Regions from separate parts of the Tepidibacillus sp. LV47 genome, predicted to be linked through region 2. Evidence: a T-box and tRNA genes for the amino acid it is inferred to sense, from the RefSeq annotation. Region 2 holds a T-box; the other holds one or more tRNA genes.
What was found. The T-box of region 2 lies ahead of alaS (alanine--tRNA ligase). A T-box ahead of a tRNA ligase gene usually reads a tRNA of that ligase, here a tRNA-Ala.
Positions count from the first base shown of each region.

Region 1: it encodes a tRNA-Ala, which carries the amino acid that the T-box ahead of alaS (alanine--tRNA ligase) is inferred to sense. The anticodon was not compared.

Region 1 is NZ_JBLWIF010000005.1:111,721-115,150, forward strand. It holds gene ilvE (branched-chain-amino-acid transaminase) at 1-2, shown strand, start outside; gene ACMW72_RS07665 (LL-diaminopimelate aminotransferase) at 138-1,313, opposite strand; tRNA gene ACMW72_RS07670 (tRNA-Ala) at 1,501-1,576, opposite strand; gene dnaI (primosomal protein DnaI) at 1,637-2,563, opposite strand; gene ACMW72_RS07680 (replication initiation and membrane attachment family protein) at 2,567-3,430, opposite strand, start outside.
Region 2 is NZ_JBLWIF010000004.1:72,267-75,696, reverse strand. It holds gene alaS (alanine--tRNA ligase) at 1-2,022, opposite strand, end outside; T-box leader at 2,077-2,294, opposite strand; gene ACMW72_RS06545 (AI-2E family transporter) at 2,350-3,429, opposite strand.

The sequences.
Region 1 (3,430 bases), on a different contig from region 2:
GACAGATGAAAGTTTATTTTGATAATAAAATAGGTTTGTATGTTCTATAAGCTGCGACTTTAAAGTTTGGAGCAGCGTTAGCACATACAGTCAAAAAAGTCTACCTGCTTCTTTGCAAGTAGACTTTTTTCATCCATTTATCTTTTTCTTTGCAAAATCCCACTTTGGTCAATCAATTCAATAGCTCTTTTCAATTTCTCCTCCGGTTGAACTAAAGCAATCCGCACATATCCTTCACCTTGAACACCAAAAGCGTTTCCTGGTGTCACAACAACACCCGCTTGGATTAATTCTAAAGCAAATTCCTTAGATCTCCAACCTTTGGGAATTTCTGCCCAAATAAACATCGTAGCAGATGGTTTTTCCACATGCCATCCTAATGAGGACAAACCTTCAACAAGAATATTGCGACGTCTTTCGTAAATTTTCCTATTTTGATGCAAAAACTCAGTTCCACCTTTTAAAGCAGTGGCTGCTGCCTTTTGAATCGGTAAAAAGGTTCCATAATCTAGATTCGATTTCACTTTGGCTATTTCTTCAATCATCTTTTCATTGCCAACAATATAACCGATACGAGCTCCTGCCAGATTAAAACTTTTTGATAAAGAATTAAATTCAATTCCAACTTCTTTTGCTCCTTCGATTTCTAAAAAACTGATTCCTTTTTTTTCGTCAAAAATTAATTCGGAATAAGCAAAATCATGAACGACAATAATCTCATATTTTTTTGCAAATTGAACAACTTCTTCGAAAAATTCTTTTGTCGCTAGAGCAGGAACTGGGTTCCCAGGAAAATTTAAAATCATCATTTTTGCTTTTTTTGCCACGTCTTCAGGAATCTCCCTTAAACATGGCAAAAATTGATTCTCCTTTTTTAGTGGCATTGGATAAAGGGTTGCACTTGCTAGATGAACACCTGCTTCATAAGCCGTATACCCTGGATCTGGAACAAGAATCAAATCACCAGGATCGGCAAAGATCATCGGTAAATGCACCAGCCCATCTTGGGAACCCATGAGTTGCAAAATTTCTTTGCTTGGATCCAATAAAACGGAGAACCTTTTCTCATAATAATGAGCTACCGCTTCATGAAACTCATCCGTGCCCTTTAGTGCATATCCATATTGTGTTGGATCCTTTACTGCATCTGCCAAAACTTCCATTACATAAACAGGCGGCGGTAAGTCAGGACTACCCACACTTAAATCGATCACTTCTAACCCTTGTTCGAGCCGTTGTTTCTTATAAGCAAATAGTTCAGAAAAAACGTTGGTTTGAAACACCCTAACTCTTTCTGATACGGAAATATTCATACCTTCTCCCCCAATGAAACAATACAAAAGTTTCTTTCTTGTTTAAATGATCAAAATATTTACATTAATATTATAAATATTATATTAAAGTTCATGGGAAAACTAGAAAAATCTCATGCAGCAAATTCATTTTTAAATAAAATGGCCTAGCTTCCAAAGGAAACTAGACCACGAATAATCCTATGTATGGTGGAGCATAGGGGGCTCGAACCCCTGACCTCTACGCTGCCAGCGTAGCGCTCTCCCAGCTGAGCTAATGCCCCATCTTTTTGGGACAAAATATAGTATAGCATGTTGGTTTTTCTCACGCAAGATGAGAAATTTTAATTTCCCATCATTCTTCGATTTGGTCCATCTAAAAAATAAGGAATGGTATAATGGCGAATTCTTTCCATAATTCGTTTCGCTTTTAGTTCTTCAATTCCCCCTTTGCTCGAATAGGACAAGTGTTCTTCTAGATCATCATAATTCAGATTAGAGGTATATAAAGTTGGTAATCCTTTTACCATTCTTGCCTGAAGAATAGCACCTAGAATTTCATCTCTCTCCCATTGAGAGATCGTTTCCGCTCCAATGTCATCTAAAATCAGAACCTCAACTTCTTTTAACAATTTCATTTTTTCATTTAATGATTGATCATGGATCGAGTTTTTTATTTCTCGGAAAAAGTCAGGAACGTAAATCATCAATGTGGAAATTCCTTTATCTGCTAATAATCTGGCCGTTGCAGCCATCAAATGGCTTTTTCCCACTCCTAATGGTCCATAGAGATAGATTCCTTTTTGTTTTTTCCCTTCCTGTTGATTGGCGATAAACTTCAACAGTGCTCGAATGACCTCTTGTCTTTCTCCCGTTTTATCCAAATCTTTAAATGAAGCGTTCAAAATATCCTTTGCAATATATTGACTGTGGAATAATTTCTCTTTATAAGTTTGTTCTTCATGTTGAATGAGAAAACGACATTTGGTTAAAGCGGACTGAATTTGCCCAAAGGAAAAAGTTAACTGGGTAAAATGACCTTTCAATAGATTCTGGCAATGGTCAAGTCCCTTACACATCTCACAATGCTTTTTTTCTTCAATATATTGGTATAACTGATTTAAAGCTGGCAGTAAATGCTCTTTTGTTAGTTGTTGTTTGTGAATCATTTCTTCTAATTCTGGATGATGTTCAAAATATTGCAGCCAATTTTGTTTATCTATGAAAAGTTTAGGGAGCATTTCACTTAATACTTGACCTAAATGGTTCATTTTTTACGCTCCTTCCCCTGTTTCCCCCAATTTCCTTAACAATTCCTCAATTTCTTCTTGGGCTTTTGGATCCAATTCTTTTTGAGCTTCACTGCTTCGATTCCCGTGATATTTCTTCTCCTGATTCAAAATGTAATCGGGAACTTTTTCTCTTTTTTCTATTTTCCTTTCCTTGACCGTTTTAATTGAGGAGCTTCCTTTTTTGCTTCCTTCTTTCCATCCCCGATATAACTGATGTTCTTTCTTTGCAATTTGTAATGCTTCCTCAACCGTGGTGATATTTAGTCTTTTCCAATGACCGGCTATCTTCTCCGTTAGTTTCTTTGGTAACTTGTATTGATTGGATAGTAAGACATATTCAATTAAAACATTAACCACCTGATAAGGTAAACCGTAATCGCGAATTAGTCCTTCGATTAAATGAAGATCAGCTTCTGGAATTTTTGCTCCACGCTGATATCGTTTTAATAATTCAATCGGTGAATAATGTTCTAATATCCACATATGCCTTTGCTCTTTATCTTCAATATTTGGTACTTGTCCTTCTTTTGGCGAATGAAGGGTTTTTCCTTTTTCAACAAAGAACATTTCTTTTTGTTCATATTGTAATCTTTCTCTAACACGTTCTCTAAGCAAATCTTCTTGTAATTTTCCGTGTGAATCATAAATATAAGGATCATGTAAAAGGTGAATCAGATCCATTTCCGATAAGTGATAAAGAAAAGCAAGTTCATGAAAAAGTTGAATATTTTCTTGTGAGAAAATATGTTGGTCTTGATATAAATTGCTTGTCATTCCTTTAATAAATTCAATATCTAAATATTGATCTTTGATTGTGATTGTTTTTCTCTGCGAATTTTTTGCAGA
Region 2 (3,430 bases):
ACGCACATGGCATCCACCACATAATTCTAAGCTATAATCCCCAACTTTTACAACCCGAACTTCATCACCATATTTTTCATTAAATAATGCCATTGCTCCCATTTTTTTCGCTTCATCAAGGGGTTTAATCATGGTCGTAACGGGTTGATTCAGCCAAATTTGTTGATTCACTCTTTCCTCAACTTGTACCAATTCTTCTTCTGTTAAGGCACCAAAATGGGAGAAGTCAAAACGAAGACGATCGTTGGCTACCAAAGAACCGGCCTGATTCACATGTTCTCCTAAAACATCTTTTAATGCCCGATGAAGAAGATGGGTTGCAGTATGGTTCTTAATAATATCGGCACGTTTTTCTCGATCAACTTCTGCAATGACTGAATCTCCTACTTTAAAGATTCCTTTTACTATCTTCACGTGGTGGAGATGCTGCCCATTTGGGGCTTTGGTTACATCCAATACTTCCATTAATTCTCCATGTTGACCTCTAATTACGCCTTGGTCAGCAATTTGTCCCCCACTTTCAGCATAAAATGGGGTTTTATCGAGGAAGAGATGAACTTCTTCATTTTCAGAAGCATACTCGCGTAATTGATCATCGACAATGATATGAGTAATTTTCCCTTCTACAGTTAATAAATCATATCCTACAAATTCGCTAGGATCTTTCAGATTTCTTAAAATTCCGCCTTGGACCTTCATACTATTGACTTCATTTCTTGCAGCTCTTGCCCGCTCTCTTTGAACTTCCATTTGCGCTTCAAAACCATCTTTATCTACCTTTAAACCCTGTTCCTCAGCATAATCCTCTGTTAAATCCAATGGGAAACCATACGTATCATATAATTTGAACGCTTCTTCTCCTGTTAATTCGTTTCGATTTTCCCGTTTTGCCTTTTGTACCATTTCCTCTAAAATAGCTAGTCCGTCTGAAAGAGTCTCGTGGAAACGTTCCTCTTCATTTCGAATCACTTTTTCAATAAAATCTTTCTTCTCTAATATTTCTGGATAGTAATCTTTCATTATTTCGCCAACCAGACCCGTTAGCGAATAGAGGAAAGGTTTTTCAATTCCGATCGACTTGCCATAGCGAACAGCCCGGCGAAGCAAACGACGAATGATGTAACCTCGGCCTTCGTTGGAAGGTAATGCTCCATCACCGATTGCAAATACAATAGTACGAATATGGTCAGCAATCACTTTTAATGCAACATCCACTTCTCTTTTTTCGTGATATGTTACCCCTGCTTGTTTTGCGACGGTCTCGATGATCGGGAGAAATAGATCAGTATCAAAATTCGTTTCTACGTCTTGAAGGATTGAAGCCATTCTCTCTAAGCCCATTCCTGTATCAATATTTTTCTGGGGTAAGGGTGTATAACTTCCGTCTGGATTATGATTATATTGAGAAAATACCAGATTCCAGATCTCAAGATATCGTTCATTTTCTCCACCTGGATAGCATTCTGGGTCGCTAGGATCGCAGTATTTTTCCCCACGGTCATAAAAGATTTCTGTATTGGGTCCACTTGGGCCCTCCCCTATATCCCAGAAATTATCTTCTAAGCGAATAATCCTTTCATCAGGAAGTCCGATCTCATCATGCCAAATCCGATAGGCTTCATCATCATCTGGATGGATTGTAACGGATAAACGATTAGGATCAAATCCAATCCACTTCTCATCGGTTAAAAACTCCCATGCCCAATGAATCGCTTCTCTTTTAAAATAATCACCAATTGAGAAGTTGCCCAACATTTCAAAGAAAGTATGGTGTCTTGCTGTTTTCCCAACATTTTCAATATCGTTGGTTCGAATTGATTTTTGCGCATTCGTAATGCGCGGATTCTCCGGTACCTTCCGTCCATCAAAATAAGGTTTTAAAGTTGCTACACCGCTATTTATCCATAGTAAAGAAGGATCATCATAAGGAATCAAAGAAGCGCTTGGTTCAACATGATGACCTTTTGATACGAAAAAGTCTAAAAATGCTTTGCGAATTTCTGCTGAACTCATTTTTCTCATTGCGTATCATCCTCCTTTTCTATTTAGTTAAAATGAAAAAACACTTTCATCCCAGTCAGGGACGAAAGTGTTACTTCTCCACTTACGCGGTACCACCCTGTTTACCTACTGTTTTAGAGTAGAGTAGGTCACTCATCAAGGATAACGGTTGTTGCCGAGAAAATTCTTCTCTGGATTAGCCTTCGATCATCCTTCATCTAGAAGTTCTTTCAGCCAAGGAACTTCCTCTCTTTAGATGGACTATGATCTACTCGATCCTTCATCGAATTTCGCTATTATTCATTTTGACAACATTATACTTGGCAGGATATGTGAATGTCAAATTTTCTATGCCCTTGTTTTTCGCAAATAGACAAAGATATGCTGAAGAATAACTTTGATAATTGCAAAAATAGGAACGGCTAAGATCATACCAAAGATTCCACCGACTTCACCGCCGATCAATAAAGCAAAAATAATCAGCAATGGGTGGATATTTAATTTACGACCGACGACCTGTGGTGCGATGATATTCCCCTCTAAGGCTTGAATGGTGGTATTTACAATCAATACACTAATAGCCATTTTCCAGGAAATACTCATTGCCACAATCAAAGCGGGAGCCATCCCAATAAATGGCCCAATATAAGGGATGATATCCGTAACTGAAACGATAAACGCCAGGAGTAAAGGATAGGGAAGGTCAATAATCAGATAACCAATATAAGCGAAAACGCCAACGATGGTAATAACGATTAATTGTCCCCGAATATAATTCCCCAATGCTTCATCAATTTCTTTTAATAAACGAATCATTCCCTTTCTTTTTTTTCTTGGCACAAACGTGATGACCGTTTTTTCAATTAATTTGTAATCCTTCAAAATATAAAAGGAAACAAAAGGAACTAAAAAAATCGTAAATAAGATACTAATCGTATTCCCCAAAAAGTCCATCATATGAGAAAAAATATTGGTTAGTTTCGTTTCCCAACCTTGAATGGAATGATTGATTCCCTTTTGAATCGAATCTGGGATCGGATAACCATTACGTAAGCCATCTAACCAAGATTTTAAGTGATTTACAATTTGGGGCAAATTTTCACCTAATTCTTTGATTTGAGTAACAAGAAGAGGAAATGCTTTTAAACTAATAATAGTAACAGAGCCAAAAAACACGATATAAATTAATAAGACAGCTAACGATCTTGGTACTCCGCGATCGTGAAGAAGCGTTACGATCGGATGAAGAAGATAGGAAATAATAAGTGCGATAAAAAACGGAAGAAAAAGGTTTTTAATAAAAAAGAAAATTTGTCCAAAAATCGGACTTAACTTCATGAATAAGAATAAAATGGTTAAAACCAAAATGGAAATGAGTAAATAAATAAAGGCTTTGGCATAAGGGATTTCATCGATTTTACTTCGCATT